One region of the Mucilaginibacter sp. P4_A11 genome, then DNA from elsewhere that is predicted to be linked to it. Evidence: riboswitches for the same ligand, from Rfam matches in the RefSeq annotation. Region 1 holds a riboswitch; the other holds the start of a gene.
What was found. Region 1 has a riboswitch for S-adenosylmethionine ahead of metH (methionine synthase). Riboswitches for the same ligand answer to the same signal wherever they lie in the genome.
Positions count from the first base shown of each region.

Region 2: another riboswitch for S-adenosylmethionine. It lies ahead of AC1DUD_RS10160 (transmembrane 220 family protein); the one in region 1 lies ahead of metH (methionine synthase).

Region 1 covers NZ_JBFUHE010000007.1:231,560-239,503, forward strand. Annotated here, with positions in the region: gene metH (methionine synthase) at 1-2,316, opposite strand, end outside; SAM riboswitch class I at 2,487-2,596, opposite strand; gene AC1DUD_RS15960 (Bax inhibitor-1/YccA family protein) at 2,730-3,461, opposite strand; gene AC1DUD_RS15965 (hypothetical protein) at 3,648-4,214, opposite strand; gene murQ (N-acetylmuramic acid 6-phosphate etherase) at 4,320-5,126, opposite strand; gene AC1DUD_RS15975 (S41 family peptidase) at 5,233-6,819, shown strand; gene der (ribosome biogenesis GTPase Der) at 6,975-7,944, opposite strand, start outside.
Region 2 covers NZ_JBFUHE010000004.1:230,266-238,209, forward strand. Annotated here, with positions in the region: gene AC1DUD_RS10140 (alkaline phosphatase family protein) at 1-993, shown strand, start outside; gene AC1DUD_RS10145 (hypothetical protein) at 1,004-1,507, shown strand; gene AC1DUD_RS10150 (DUF72 domain-containing protein) at 1,499-2,434, opposite strand; gene AC1DUD_RS10155 (SDR family NAD(P)-dependent oxidoreductase) at 2,573-3,334, opposite strand; SAM riboswitch class I at 3,563-3,677, shown strand; gene AC1DUD_RS10160 (transmembrane 220 family protein) at 3,979-4,401, shown strand; gene AC1DUD_RS10165 (transglutaminase-like domain-containing protein) at 4,625-5,473, opposite strand; gene AC1DUD_RS10170 (proteasome-type protease) at 5,478-6,215, opposite strand; gene AC1DUD_RS10175 (nucleoside hydrolase) at 7,057-7,944, shown strand, end outside.

The sequences.
Region 1 (7,944 bases):
GTTTTTACCGATGTCATGCACGTCGCCTTTTACGGTAGCCATTAAAACCTTACCGGCGTTGGAGCGCTGATCGGCATTGGCGTTGTTTCTTTTCTCTTCTTCAATAAAAGGCAGCAGGTAAGCCACAGCCTTTTTCATAACACGGGCCGATTTTACCACTTGTGGCAAAAACATTTTCCCTGCGCCAAATAAGTCACCTACGATGTTCATGCCATCCATCAGCGGACCTTCAATTACTTCAAGCGGTTTGCTGTAGGCCTGTCGGGCTTCTTCCACATCATCGTCAAGGTATTCAACAATCCCTTTTACCAGCGAGTGGGAGAGGCGCTCCTGAACGGTACCTTTGCGCCATTCTTCATCGCGTACAATTTCTTTTCCTTTACTTTTGATGGTATCAGCAAATTCGACCAGGCGTTCGGTAGCATCCTGGCGGCGGTTAAGCAGCACGTCTTCTACCAGTTCAAGCAGATTTTTAGGGATCTGTTCGTAAACTTCCAGCATCCCGGCGTTTACGATACCCATATCCATACCGGCTTTAATAGCGTGGTACAGGAATGCCGAGTGCATAGCCTCGCGCACCGTATTATTACCCCTGAACGAGAAGGAAATATTACTCACCCCGCCGCTTACTTTAGCATGGGGAAGGTTTTGTTTGATCCAGCGGGTGGCTTCAATAAAATCAACCGCGTAGTTGTTATGTTCTTCCAAACCGGTAGCAACGGTAAGGATGTTAGGGTCAAAAATGATATCCTGCGGCGGGAACCCCACTTCATTCACCAAGATATCGTATGATCGTTTACAGATCTCGATCCGGCGTTCCAATGAATCGGCCTGGCCTGTTTCATCAAAAGCCATCACTACAGTTGCTGCACCATAGCTCAGGATCTTGGCAGCTTGTTCTTTAAACTTTTCCTCTCCCTCTTTAAGGGAAATGGAGTTCACGATGCCTTTACCCTGCACGCATTTCAAACCGGCCTCGATCACCGTCCATTTTGAGGAGTCGATCATGATAGGCAACTTGGCGATATCGGGTTCGGAGGCTACAAGGTTCAGGAATTTCACCATCACCGCTTCCGAATCGATCATGCCCTCATCCATGTTAATATCGATAACCTGCGCACCGCCCTCTACCTGCTGCAAGGCAACAGATAAGGCTGCTTCATAATCTTCGGCAAGAATAAGTTTAGAGAACTTTGGCGAGCCTGTAATATTGGTACGCTCACCCACGTTCACAAAAATACTTTTGGGTTTTATGGTAACGGATTCCAGGCCGCTCAGGCGCATATCCGGTTCAATTTCCGGGATAAGCCTGGGTGGATATTTGGCAGCTTTATCAGCAATGCATTTAATGTGTTCGGGTGTGGTACCGCAGCAACCACCAACAATGTTAACCAGCCCGGCTTTGATAAAATCATCAACCTGGTGAGCGGTTTCATGCGGGGTTTCATCGTACTGACCAAACTCGTTGGGTAAACCGGCGTTTGGATAGGCGGATATAAATACGCCTGCTTTTTCGGAAAGCTCGGCAAGGTGAGGGCGCATTTCCCTGGCACCCAAAGCACAGTTTAAACCTACCGAAAGCAGGTTAGCGTGGCTTATCGAATTCCAGAAAGCTTCAACCGTTTGCCCCGAAAGGGTACGGCCCGAAGCATCGGTAATAGTACCAGAGATCATGATGCCACCGCTATCGCGAAAAGCAGGAAAATCCTTACCTGCAGCTTTACATTCCAGCTCATAGCGTTTTATGGCGAAAAGTGCAGCCTTGGCATTCAGGGTATCAAAAATGGTTTCAACCAATAATAAATGTGAACCGCCATCAACCAAACCACGCACTTGGTCGTAATAAGCATCGGCCAGGTCATCAAAAGTAACGGCACGGTATCCCGGATCGTTTACATCCGGCGATAGGGAAGCCGTTCGGTTTGTTGGGCCTACGGCACCGGCTACAAAGCGCGGCTTGGCAGGATTGCGTAGAGTATACTCATCAGCTACTTCACGGGCAATGCGAGCGCCCTCGTAGCTTAGTTCATAAGCCAGCTCTTCCAGGTGATAATCGGCGAGGGAGATTACCTGCGTACTGAACGTGTTGGTTTCAATGATATCTGCCCCGGCTTCTAGGTATTCGGCGTGGATAGCCTTGATAATATCAGGACGTGTGATATTGAGCAGGTCATTATTGCCCTGCAGGTCGCTATGATGATCGCGAAAACGCTCTCCCCGAAAATCCTTTTCGGTAAGCTGGTACCGTTGTATCATGGTACCCATTGCCCCATCAATCACCAGGATGCGTTTCTGTAATTCTTTTCTAATGTCCATTTTTTGATTTCACCGATTTTTTATTTGATGATTTCACTGATTGGTTTGATTTTAAAGATTATTATGATCTACTGACGTATTAAGCAAATAGCTGGTCAGTCGTATCAAATCAGTGCAATCACAAATAAATAAAAAGCTTATCTCGAAAAGTCGGGTGTTATCATGACTTTCGCTTATCTGTCCCAGTGCCGTTTGGCTGCTGAGTAGAATGTAGCACCTTGTGAAGCACAGGTTGCTAAGACATCGCAGGGTCTAATCCCTCCGTCTTTCTCCATAAGCACTGCAAAGTTGCGCAATAAAGTTATCATTTGCAAGTGTATAACGTTTACGATATATCATAGCTAAGCCACATTGTTAAACAAAAAAAGCCGCCCTTTTTGAAGGCAGCTTTTTGATCGAATTTCTTAATGAGATTATCTTCTTCTGCCGAATAAACGGAGGATCATCAGGAAAAGATTGATAAAATCAAGATACAATGTTAAACCGCCTAAAAGGGCCATTTTGCTTGTTGATGATGTGCCGTATTCAAGACCTGCGCCTATGCGCTTAAGTTTCTGAACATCATAAGCAGTTAAACCTACAAATACTGCAATGCCAACATAGCTAATGATATATTCTAACTGGGTGCTATGCATAAACATGTTAAACAGTGAGGCAACGATTATACCAATAAGGCCCATCATCATGATTGATCCAAACTTGGTCAAATCTGTATTGGTGGTATAACCAGCTACAGCCATTATGCCAAAAACAACAGAAGTTGTAATAAATACGCCAAGTACCGAGCTTTCTGTATATACTCTTAGTATATAGCTTAAGCTGATGCCCATAACTGCTGAAAATGCGATGAACAACAATGCTGCTACACCATATGATAAGCGGTTAAAGCCAAATGATATAATAAGTACAAAAGCAAGCGGCGCAAACATAACAATAGTGCCTAAGCCTGTATTGCCGCCTGTAATTGGGTCCCTAAGCATTTCATATAATGCCTGGTTGCCTGAAAATATGAACGCGCATAAGGCTGAAAGCCCCAGGGCAACAAACATCCACACAAATACATTAGCTATGAATTTGCGCGATGCATCTTGTTCATTTAATTGTATTACGTTTTTATAAACGTATTCGGGATCTTTAATTTCCATTTTTTGTTATTAAATAATATACGAATTTATGAATAAAAAGTGAATGTAAGGTGAAGAGATAATACGGCTATCTACATCACGTCATTGCGAGGTACGAAGCAATCCCCAAGAAGCAGAGCGGCTATGCAGATTTCTCTGTACTGTCGGAGATTGCTTCGTACCTCGCAATGACGCGGTGGTTTAACGTTAATTCAGCCTCCTCATTAACTGCTCTTCTACCTTTTTGAAAACCTGTACGGGTTTCAACGCCCGCCAGCCAAGGTTATCGAGCTCGCCGCCGAAGTTGATGTAATAGTCGATGTTGTTGCGTTTAAATTCGTCAATCACGTGGTCGCGGAAGTTGATGCCTGCTATCCAGCCATCTTCTACATCCTGGAACCACTCTTCATAATAACAATCATCGCTTGAGTGAAAGTTGAGTACGTTTTCACCTATCAGGATAAAATGCGTGATGCCATTATCGATCATCAGGTCGAGTAGCTCACGCTTCAACAGCATGATGTCGTTATTAATGGCATCATTCCATTCACCTATCAATTCAATAATAGTGTAGCCTTTGTCATAATCGGCAAAAAGCACTTTAAGATAAAGTGTATTAGAGCCGAATGAATCCCACTGGGGATGCAGCAGGTAATTGTAAACCTGTTTGTCAAATTCAAATTCGCTGTATTCGGTAGCATAGAAAGGCGAAAACTCATCTTCAGATGCTACATAGTCATCTCGCCAGCGGTAATATGGTTCAATTTCGTGCATTGTGTTAGTTTCAATTTTCTGAACCTGAATTTTTTGAATTTAAAAATTTATCGAATGCGGCCTGGCATCTTCAAATTTTCAAATCAACACATCTTCAAATTCAGTTTATTTTTTAAAATGATCAACAGCGTTCCGTACGCTGCCGTATTGTTTCAATAACCCGGCTGCTTCTTCTTCGCTCAGCCCGGTTTCGTCCATTACCATGTGTGTGCCCCTGTTCACCAATTTATGGTTGCTTAACTGCATATCAACCATCCTGTTCCCTTTTACGCGGCCAAGCTGGATCATTACGCTTGTGCTCAGCATATTTAAAACTAATTTTTGCGCGGTACCGGCTTTCATACGGGTTGAACCCGTTAAAAACTCAGGCCCGGTCACCACTTCAACCGGGTATTGCGCCACGGCCGCTACCGGGCTGCCGCTGTTACAAACAATGCAACCTGTAACGATATTATGTTCATTAGCAGTTTTTAGGCCGCCAATTACATAAGGCGTAGTGCCCGAAGCTGCAATGCCAACCACCACGTCTTTTTCATTTATATCAAATTCCTGCAGATCTATCCATGCTTGTACTGCATCATCTTCGGCAAATTCAACTGCTTTACGGATAGCACCATCACCTCCCGCTATCAAACCCACCACCATATCAAACGGAACGCCGAATGTTGGCGGGCATTCTGAAGCGTCAACCACACCTAACCTGCCGCTGGTGCCGGCACCTATATAAAACAACCTGCCGCCGTTTTTCATCCTTTCGGCGGTGATGGTTGCAAGGGTTTCTATCTGCGGTAGGGCCTTTTCAACAGCAAGGGGAACCGTTTTGTCCTCGTTATTAATGTTTTCTAAAATTTCCCTAACGGTCTGTTTTTCGAGGTCTTTATAGTGCGATTCCCTTTCGGTGGTGGTTTCCATAGCCTATTTTCAAATAATTTATAACAAAATTCGGTAAAAATCATCAAATGCAAGGGTGCAGGTAAAAATTATTGACCTTGCATTTGTTAACTTTGTGTTATAAGTTATGAAGAGGACCGCGGGTGTAATTTTCCGGACAATGATCCTGCTATTTTTGGGGATAATGATAGGCTTGTTGCTTAACAGGGATTTTGCGACCCATAACCTCGGTCTTTCATTTACTTCCAATAGTAAAATTGCCAAGGTGCTGCAGTTAGTTGACCGCAACTATGTTGACAGCGTTAACATTGACAGCATTGAAGGAGTATCAGTAAATAACCTGCTTCAAAACCTCGACCCGCATTCGCTTTATTTACCGCAGCAGCAGGCTCAATCTATAAATGAACGGTTAGATGGTGGTTTTAACGGCATCGGTATCGAATACCAGTTGCTTCGCGATACCCTGATCATTACGCAGGTTTATGCCGGTGGCCCGGCCGAAAAGGCAGGATTGCTGGTAGGGAGTAAGGTGATCAATGTTGATGATAAAAAGTTTTCGGGCAGTAAACTTACGGCTGCCCGGATAAATGGTGTTTTCAGGGGCGAGAAGGATGCCGAAATAAAGTTGACCGTATTGCCTCCTTTAAGCAAAAACCTGGAAATGCTTAAGGTTAAACGCGGTCATGTGGATTTGAGCAGTGTTGACGCCGCTTATATGGCCGATGCCCAAACAGGCTATATCAAGATCAGTAAGTTTTCGGCTACCACAGATATTGATTTCAGGAAGGCGTTAACCACGCTGAAAAATGACGGGATGGACAAATTACTGCTTGATTTGAGGGGCAATGGCGGCGGTTACCTAAACGCGGCTACCTCAATGGCCGATGAATTTTTAACCGGCGGAAAGCTGATAGTTTATACCAAAGGCATCCACGAGCCACGTACTGATTATTTTGCCACAGATTCGGGCATGTTTCAGAAAGGAAAAGTCACCGTACTTATTGACGAATATTCGGCATCGGCAAGTGAAATTTTAGCTGGCGCTTTGCAGGACCTGGACAGAGCGACTATCGTTGGCCGCCGGTCGTTTGGGAAAGGCCTGGTGCAACAGCAGTTTGCTTTTGACGACGGATCGGCAGTGAATTTAACGGTGGCAAGGTATTATACCCCGTCGGGTCGTTCTATCCAAAAATCATACAAAAACGGTGTGGATAGCTATCGCAATGAACTGGCCCAGCGCATGCAAAAGGGCGAGCTTTTTTCGGAGCAAAGCAACCTGAACGATAGTGTTTTTAAAGGAACGCCGTCATACCACACTTCCATCGGGCGTAAAGTTTTTAGCGGCGGCGGTATCATGCCCGATGTTTTTGTACCGGCCGATACCAGCAGGTTTACGCCACTCATCCAAGACTTAAGCCAGCAGCAACTATTTACCGCATACGTTATTGACCGGCAGCAGCAACTGTTTGAAAAATACTCTACCGAGCGCGAATTTTTAACACAGTACGCGGTTAGCAATGATGAGGTAGATAAATTTATACTGTATGCTTCACAAACTATTAAAGAAATGGATTCGCACGAAGTGCAGATATCCAGAGAGCCTATAAAAATTATCCTTAAAGCCCAGACCGCGCGCTTTAAATGGGGGGATAATGCTTACTTCAAGGTGATAAACACCGATGACGTAGCATTTAAAAAAGGGTTGGAGCAGTAGGAATCCTGATTTTCTTGATTTGAGGATTTCCTGATAGAGCTATAAAAAACATGAGTTAAAGCAGGATGCTTCTACTGTAGAAGGGCATCCTGTTTTAACTCATGGTAATCCTCAAATCCTAAAAATCAAGGTTCATATCTTAAAGCAGGTTCAGATTACTTTTGCCTGAACCAAACTTGTATCGGCGCACCCGAAAACTCAAAGTTTTCCCTTAGCTTATTTTCGATAAAGCGGTAGTAAGGTTCTTTAACGTATTGCGGCAAGTTGCAGAAAAACGCAAACATTGGCGAAGTACCTGCAATTTGGGTAATGTATTTTATTTTAACGTATTTACCTTTTATTGACGGCGGAGGATAGTTTTCGATGATAGGCAGCATTACCTCATTCAGTTTTGAAGTAGGTATTTTGCGCGCACGGTTTTTGTAAACCTGGTTAGCTACATCTAAAACCTTTAATACCCTTTGCTTTTCGGTAACCGAGGTAAATACAATAGGCACATCACTAAAAGGAGCTAACTTTTCACGGATCTGCTCTTCAAATACTTTTGAAGTTTTATTGTTTTTCTCAATTAAGTCCCATTTATTAACCACAACCATCACGCCTTTTTTGTTCTTTTCGGCCAGGTGGAAGATGCTGATATCCTGCGATTCAAAGCCTTCAACAGCGTCAATCATCAGTATCACTACATCGGCTTCTTCCAGCGCTTTGATTGTACGCATTACTGAGTAAAACTCAATGTTTTCCTTAACCTTGGTTTTTTTACGCATCCCGGCAGTATCTATCAGCATAAAATCATGACCGTATTGGTTATAATGGATATGGATAGAATCGCGGGTGGTGCCGGCTATAGGGGTAACGATATTACGGTCCTTACCGATAAGGGCATTAATAATAGATGATTTGCCTACGTTTGGCCTACCGACAATAGCGTATTTAGGACGGGTGTTTTCTTCCAGTGCTTCATCTTCAAAGTGTTTTACCACTTCATCCAGCAATTCGCCGGTACCTGAGCCGGTCATTGACGAAATGCTGTAGATCTCACCAAGGCCGAGGCTGTAAAATACCATGGCATCGGCAACCTGGTTGTTGTTATCCAGCTTGTTCACCACTACAAAAACAGGTTTT
Region 2 (7,944 bases), on a different contig from region 1:
GTAAGCGGCTTATACCCATCACATTCGGGCCTGGTAAATAACTCATTTTACGACAGGGAGCGCCACGACAGCTACTCCATGAGCAACAAGCAAAAAGTGAGCGACAGCAGCTGGTACTTTGGCTCGCCGTTTTGGGTATTGGCCGAGCAGCAAAAAATGCTTTCGGCGAGTTTTTATTGGGTGGCTTCAGAAGCTGCCATACAAGGTATCAACCCAACTTATTACTATGTTTATAACGATAAGATAGCGATTCATGACCGGATCAGCGCCGTGGTAAACTGGCTGAAACTTCCCGAAGATAAACGCCCGCACCTTATCACTTTTTACTTTCCGCAGGTTGACCATGCCGGGCACCTATTTGGCCCCGATGCCCCCGAAACTGAACGTGAAGTACATTTTGTTGATTCGGCAGTTAATGAGTTAAACAAGGCCGTAAAGACCACCGGACTTGACGTTAACTTTATTTTTGTATCAGACCACGGTATGAGCAAGGTCGACCGTGAACATCCGATTGGTATTCCTGCAGCTATCGATACTGCCAAATTCAGGATCTCGGGCGATGGGATATTGGTTGAGCTTTATGCTAAAGATAAAACGGCCATCCAGTCAACTTATGACAAGCTCAAAACCGAAGCCAAAGACTACGAGGTGTACCTGAAAACCAATGTACCCGCCAATCTTCACTATAGCCAAACCGACGATTGGCACAACCGTATAGGCGATATTTTGCTGATCCCTCATTACCCGCTGATCTTTAATTTATGGAACAGCAAAAAAATAAATATCGGCTGGCATGGTTACGATCCCTATACAGTGAAAGACATGCATGCTACCTTCCTGGCCTGGGGACCGGCATTTGCAAGCGGCAAACAAATACCATCTTTTAAAAATGTTGATGTTTTTAATTTAGTAAATCGCATATTGGGGCTTAAATACAATGGCAAGGTTGACGGCACTGATCAACTCGCCAATGACATCCTCAGAAAAAACTAAAAGCATCTCCATGAAAAAAGTATTCAGGCTTCTGATCATCATATTATCTCCGCTGGCATTACATGCACAAAACCCGGTAGTAGTAAAACAACAGGCAACGTTAATGGCCCAAAGCATGACAAAGGGAGATTATAAGGGCATTGTTGATTATACCTATCCAAAAGCGGTGCAGATGGCCGGTGGTAAAGAAAAGATGACTGTCATGATTGGTACTGCTATGCAGCAAATGAAAGCCGCAGGTATCAGCTTTGAAAGCATTACGGTAGGCACGCCGGGCAAATTTTATAAAGCAGGAAAAGAAATTCACTGCCTGCTGCCCGAAACTATAGTTATGACAAGCTCCAAAGGCCGGATGGCAATGCACAGCAACCTGTTGGCAGTTAGCGGCGACGGCGGCAAAAGCTGGTCGTTCCTGGATATGAACAACTCGACTGCGGAGAAGGTGAAACAACTGATCCCGAACTTTAACCCGGCTTTAAAGATTCCACCGGCTACTACTGAGCCTTTACAATAACAGTGAGGTTTGGGCTGTCGGTTTATCGTCCCTTTGGATAAACCTGGGGCGCATTAATTGTGTGCCCAATGCTGCATTTAGTTTTTCAACAACATAATCGGCCAGTTCAGGCGAGTACCGTTCATCATGCTGGTGCATAAAAAACCATACCGATTTTAGGCCCTGATCCTTCCAGTTTTTGATCCGTTCAACCCATTCATCAACGCGGGCGTAATCTGTTGGGTGCAGGCTGTTGCCTACAAAGCGAATAAAAGTATGCGGCGTAGGTAAAGCCATATGTACCACATCCCGGCGACCGCTGGCATCGGTTATTATCGAACCAATGTTTAAATCACGGAAAAGGTTAAATACCCTATCGCGGTTTTCGGCGACGGCATACCAATCTTTATGGCGCAATTCAACAAATACAGGGATATCTTTTGGTAATTGTTCAAGATATGCCTTAAGCTCCGGGAAACTCTTCGGCGTGTAATTATCGCTTAACTGCAAAAACAGCGGACCAAGCTTATCGCCGAAGGCTAAAATACCTTCATAATAAGTAGTGGTAATATCCTCCGCGTTTTTTAACCTGCGAATATGGCTGATGCTCTGCGAAAATTTGGGGCAAAATTTAAAACCAGGATTGCTATCTGCTTTGGCTCCCCATTTGGCAATGGTATCAGGCCCGTAAACCTGGTAAAAGGTAGCATTAAGCTCTATACAATCAAAGTGCTTTACGTACTCGTCTAAAAAATTAGCGTCTTTGGTTTTTGGCGGATAGATCTTACCGACCCATTCCTTACGTCCCCATTTGGCACAGCCAACATGTACCTGAAGTGGCATATCATTTTTAGCGGCGGCAAGTGTATCAACAGTTATCTGCGGATCGGCCGGCAGGGTAAAATCAACCCTTGATAATTCTTCGTCAGTTACTCTACCAAATTCCATAATGCTTTTTTGTGCGAAAGATAGGAAATTGTCTGAATCAGAATTTACCGAATTTTTAAATTAACAGGATGCATTGCAGACAAATCACCTGATTCTGAAAATTCTTCAATCCTGTAAATTCTGATTCAGACAATCAATCTACAAAAACATCCCACCCGAAGCTTCAATACGCTGTGCATTGATCCAGCGGGCATCTTCTGTGCAGAGAAAAGCTACTACACCGCCAATATCATCGGGCTGACCTACCCTGCCCAAAGCGGTGGATTGTGACATCCTTTCTTCTAAACCCGGATGCGAATCGAATGCGGCTTTGGTAAAATCGGTTTGGATAATACCGGGGGCCACAACATTCGCAGCTATGCCACGACTGCCTAATTCTTTTGCCAAATATTTGGTGAATACTTCAATTGCACCTTTCATTGAGGCGTAGGCAGCGTATCCCGGTGTTGAGAAACGGGCCAGTCCGGTCGAAAAATTAATGATGCGGCCGCCATCGGCAATTACGGGTAAACTTTTCTGGGTTAAAAAGTAAACACCTTTAAAGTGCACATTGAACAGGTTATCAAAATCCTCCTCAGTAGTTTTTGCAAATGGCGATGCGGCATCAATACCCGCGTTATTGATCAGGAAATCAAAAGTTTCACGTCCCCATTTTTCATTCAATGTCGCTTTTAGGTCGGTAATAAAAGCATCAAAGGTGGATACAATACCCGTATCCAGTTGCAAAGCAGCAGCCTTCTGCCCTGCCGATTCAATTTCTGCAACAACAGCTTCTGCTTCTTCTTTTTTACTGCGGTAAGTAACAATTACGTCGATTCCTTTTTTGGCAAGATGCAGGGCGGCGTTTTTACCTAATCCACGGCTGCCGCCGGTTACAAGTGCTATTTTATTTGTTCCCATTGTGTTGTTTTTAAATGTTTTAACAATACAAAGGTGCAATAGTTAGCAACTAAAATTATGGTGACTACTTCAGATTAAATGGTGATCATTTCAGTTTTTTGAACTTGATTCATAACTGAAGAAAATAGCAATCTGAATAAAAAATAAAAATTCTACTTAAACTATAGGAATTATATAATTTGTTTTTATATTTGCACTGTCAACAACGACAAAACGTTCTTTTAATTTAACTTATCAAGAAAGACTGAGGGAAAGGCCCAAAGACGTCTTAGCAACCTGTACATCCGCATAATGTAAAAGGTGCTAATTCCTGCTCCTGTGCAAAACAGGAGAGAGATAATTATATCTACACCCCACAACCGATCTGATTAAGTGATTTTTTATAGTTTTCAAGTCGCGTGACCGAGAGGATAGGTGGGGGTCCGCAATACCCTAAACGGCAGTTCGAATCTGCCCGCGACATCAAATTTTCCCAAATAGTTTTTCATCCTGTATTTCCTAAGCCTGCTTTTTGCTGCAATCAAGCTGCACAAAAACTATTTTCGCACTTCAAAAAGTGCAAACTAAATCCCTATATTTAGCATTGCTTAACCTGCATTTAAGCAAGATAAACCGGTGTAAATTATTGCAATTGCTTTTTACTTATGAAGATCTTCAACATTGTATGGGTTGTACTTTTTATCATTTTTGCGGGTTTACAATATAACGACCCCGACCCTTACCTTTGGATGCCCATTTACCTGTATTGTGCCTGGTTTTGTTACCTGGCGGTTAAAAAGGAGTTTTACCCTATTGGTTATGCAGTTGGCATTATCACTTTTACAGGCTACGCAATTTATAAGATATTTGATAATAACGGCCTTATCGACTGGTTTGAATATCACCACGCCGAAAGCCTTGTACAAACCATGAAAGCCGAAAAGCCCTGGGTTGAAGAAGTACGTGAATTTTTCGGATTACTGATCTGTGTGGGGGTACTGGCGGCTAACTGGGTTTATGGGGTAAAGCAGCGTAAAAAAGTACCGGCAAAAAAGGGAAACGATAAGAGTTTAGCAAAGAAGCGCTAAAAATGCATTTACAAATAATAAAGAATCGTCATTGAGAGGTACGAAGACAACCGACCGAAGGGAGCTCATTAATACCTATAAAAAACAATTATAATTATTAATAATCCCCGATTGGCAGGTCCGCCCTGTATAATTTGGGATTGCTTCGTACCTCGCAATGACGGCGAGAGATGTCACTTTTTCCATTGTTGTCTTATTTGAGGCAGCAGTGCCTGCCATTCTTTTACAAGTACGATAATCCCTTAAATTCACTATCGCCATAATAAAAGGGCGCAAAGCCATCTTCGACAAGCTCACAACTTACCTGCATAGTAGTAAAGGTGACATCACCAAAAATATTGGCTATGGCCGAATCCGCAGCGTCATGGCCGGTAGCTATTTTGATAAGACCATTCAAAGGCACCAGTCGCGTGGCATCAAAAAGCACCCATTTGCCCCCAAGATAAGCTTCAAAACAGGCATGAAAATCGGCTGGTTTAAGATGATAGGCATAACCCGTAAAGTAACGTGCAGGTATAGTCAGCGCACGGCAAAGGGCTATGCCCAGGTGCGCGAAATCACGACAAACGCCGGCCTGTTCAGTCACCGTATCAAAAGCCGATGTTTGCGAATTGGTTGAGCCGCTTAAGTATTGGACGTTTTTATGAATCCAGTTGGTTAATTCAACTACCTGCTCAAAGGGGTTGGTGATATGCCCGAACATATTGTGCGCAAGGCGGTATAGCTTATCCGATTGGCAGTAACGGCTTGGATTTAAATATGGCAGCACCGGTGAGGGCAGCTCTGAAACATGAGTTTCCTGCAGGTTGCCAAAATCGGTTATTTCATAACAATTATCAACGGTGGCCTTGTAAGTAACTTTAACATTGGGCGTATCGGCAGTTACCTCAAAACGCACCAAGCGGTTTTCGCCCTGCAAGGTTTGCAACTCCTCAAACTTAATGTAGGGTTCTAAAGCAAATTCCTCACTTATTACTGTTTGATTTGGGCTGCGTAAAGCATGTATATTTAAAATCAATGTGCCCGGCGACCGTACTACATATTCCATTTGGGTAAACACATCGAATTTCATGTTATCAGCTTTCTGTTTTTATTTCTTCTAATTTGTTAAATGTGGCATCCATCCAATCCTCCGAGATATGATCGAGGGCCAGTTTCAGTTCTTCGGCCCATTGGCTTGAGATATGCTCCAGGTCCTGCTTATTATAACGTTGCTCAACAATATTGAAGCTGTCTTTCTTATAAACGGCTACATCTATCGGAAAATCGACATTATTTGAACTTACCCTTGTTGAATCGAACGAAAGAAAACCCGTTTTCAGCGCCAGCTTCAGGCTCGAATTTTCATCAAGGATGCGATTAAGGATAGCCTTGCCATGGCCCGAATTACCAATAACCACGTAAGGTGCCCCCTGCCCTAACTCCACCCAGTTTCCTTCCGGGTACAACAAAAAAAGCTTATGCTCGTCGTCATCGCGTAATTGTCCGCCTATGATGGTGTTTAAGTCAAATCTCAAACCGGCAGCATCAAGGGAAACTTTATCTTCTTGGGCTGCACGTTTTACCTGTTCGCCAAAGGCATTCACAGCTTTGTACATTTTATTGAACTCGGCTGTTTCCAATAATTCGTTAAAATAGATCACGGCCTTATCGCGTACCGAGCGCAAGCCGCTGGTCATGATAAACAGTGAAAAATGATCTTTTTGTTCTATAGTGATCTTCTTTTTTACAGTGGTATCGGTTCCCGAAGTTATGCGGGTATCAGCAATAGCCAATAAACCCTCTTTAACTTTAATTCCCAGGCAATAAGTCATTTGATTCAGCGTGCTTCGTTATAAATTTATACTTGCCAAAGTAATTAAATAATGCGAGATTTATTAACAACTTCTTAATTACAAACATCTATATATCAGTTAAGTCAACGCTCCTATAAATCGCTTGAGGGGATAAACTAATTTAAAAAAATGAACCTCGAAAACCATCGCAGCCCAGGGGACCTCTAAAATTAAATTCTGATTTAATTAACTGCTTAAAGATATAGTCTTTTATCCTAACAAGAAAACTCCAAAAAAACTACTTTATACATTAATATTCCTATCTTGTTTAAAATCTATCTCCATGCACTACTCGCAACAGGAAATAAAACCGATTTTAACCACTCTCAATAAAAATAAATATTATGAAAAGTTCTCCTATCAAGATTCGAAGTCGAAATACAGTTTGAAATTTTCATTCGGCATAACTAAAAATGTCAAGTTCTCAATATTGCTTATTCAAGGCCATGTGCAGTTTCTTGTAGATGGTGTCGAAATAAATGAGTTATCAGCAGCAGTAGTTAACATGCAGCATTTAAGGCAAATTTTAGAGACAAAGAAAATTAAAATTGAAAATCAATTCAATATGTTGATAAGAGACTAAAAATCTCTAATGAGCCAGCTTTCTGAGCACCCAGGCTAAAAGAAAGAGCCCGAAGCTTAAAATGCTGCAATTGGCGGCACAATCTCGATTTGATTACTCAATGGCGCCCCTTGTAATTAAATCGATTAGAAGGGTCTTTTTAATAAATACGAATTTATTTACTTAAATTCGTATAACTAATAACCTATTAATAAACCAGTTACATAAATTTTATCTTTTTAGATTTAATTGCATAAAATGAATTTCAAATCAGCATTACCTATCCTGTTATTGATTTTTACAATAAACATTGCCCAGGCGCAAAAACATAACGCTATCCCCGTTATTTTCGACACAGATATTGCCGGCGATTACGACGATGTAGGCGCGATGGCTTTGCTGCATGCTTTTGCAGACAAGGGTGAGGTTAAAATACTGGCTACCATTTCATGCAATGCCTTTGAAACTACCGCTCCAACCATCAGCGTGCTCAATGCTTATTTTGGCCGCCCGGATATCCCCATAGGTATAGTGAAAAAGAACAAGCCCAATAAAGATTGCCCTCAAAAGTGGGCTCAGGCTATCATTGCCGGGTTTCCTCACCATATCAAATCAAACAGCCAGGCAACTGAAGCAGTAGCACTTTACCGCAAGATACTGGCAAGCCAGGCTGATGGCAGTGTAACTATTATTTCGGCTGGCTTTTTCACCAACCTGGCCGATCTGCTTGGTTCAGGAGCCGATAAATACAGTCCTTTAACCGGTGTACAGCTGGTAAAACAGAAGGTAAAAAATCTGGTATCCATGGCTACCGGAATAGGTACCGATGGCAAAACTTTTAGCGAATACAATGTAAATGTGGATGCCGCTTCGGCACAGGAAGTTTTTAAAAACTGGCCTACCCCGATAACGCTTAGCGGTTTTGAAATTGGCGAAAAAATCCTGACCGGAATTCGGCTCATCAACAATTACTCGATACAAAACAGCCCGGTAAAAGACGCGTTTCAGATTGCCCTCGCAAAAGATAACAACACTGTTGGCCGCAATAGCTGGGACGAAACGGCCGTACTAACAGCCATCAGAGGGCCGAAACCCTATTTTACCTACCGCAAACTCAATATGGAAATAAAGGACGACGGTACCGAT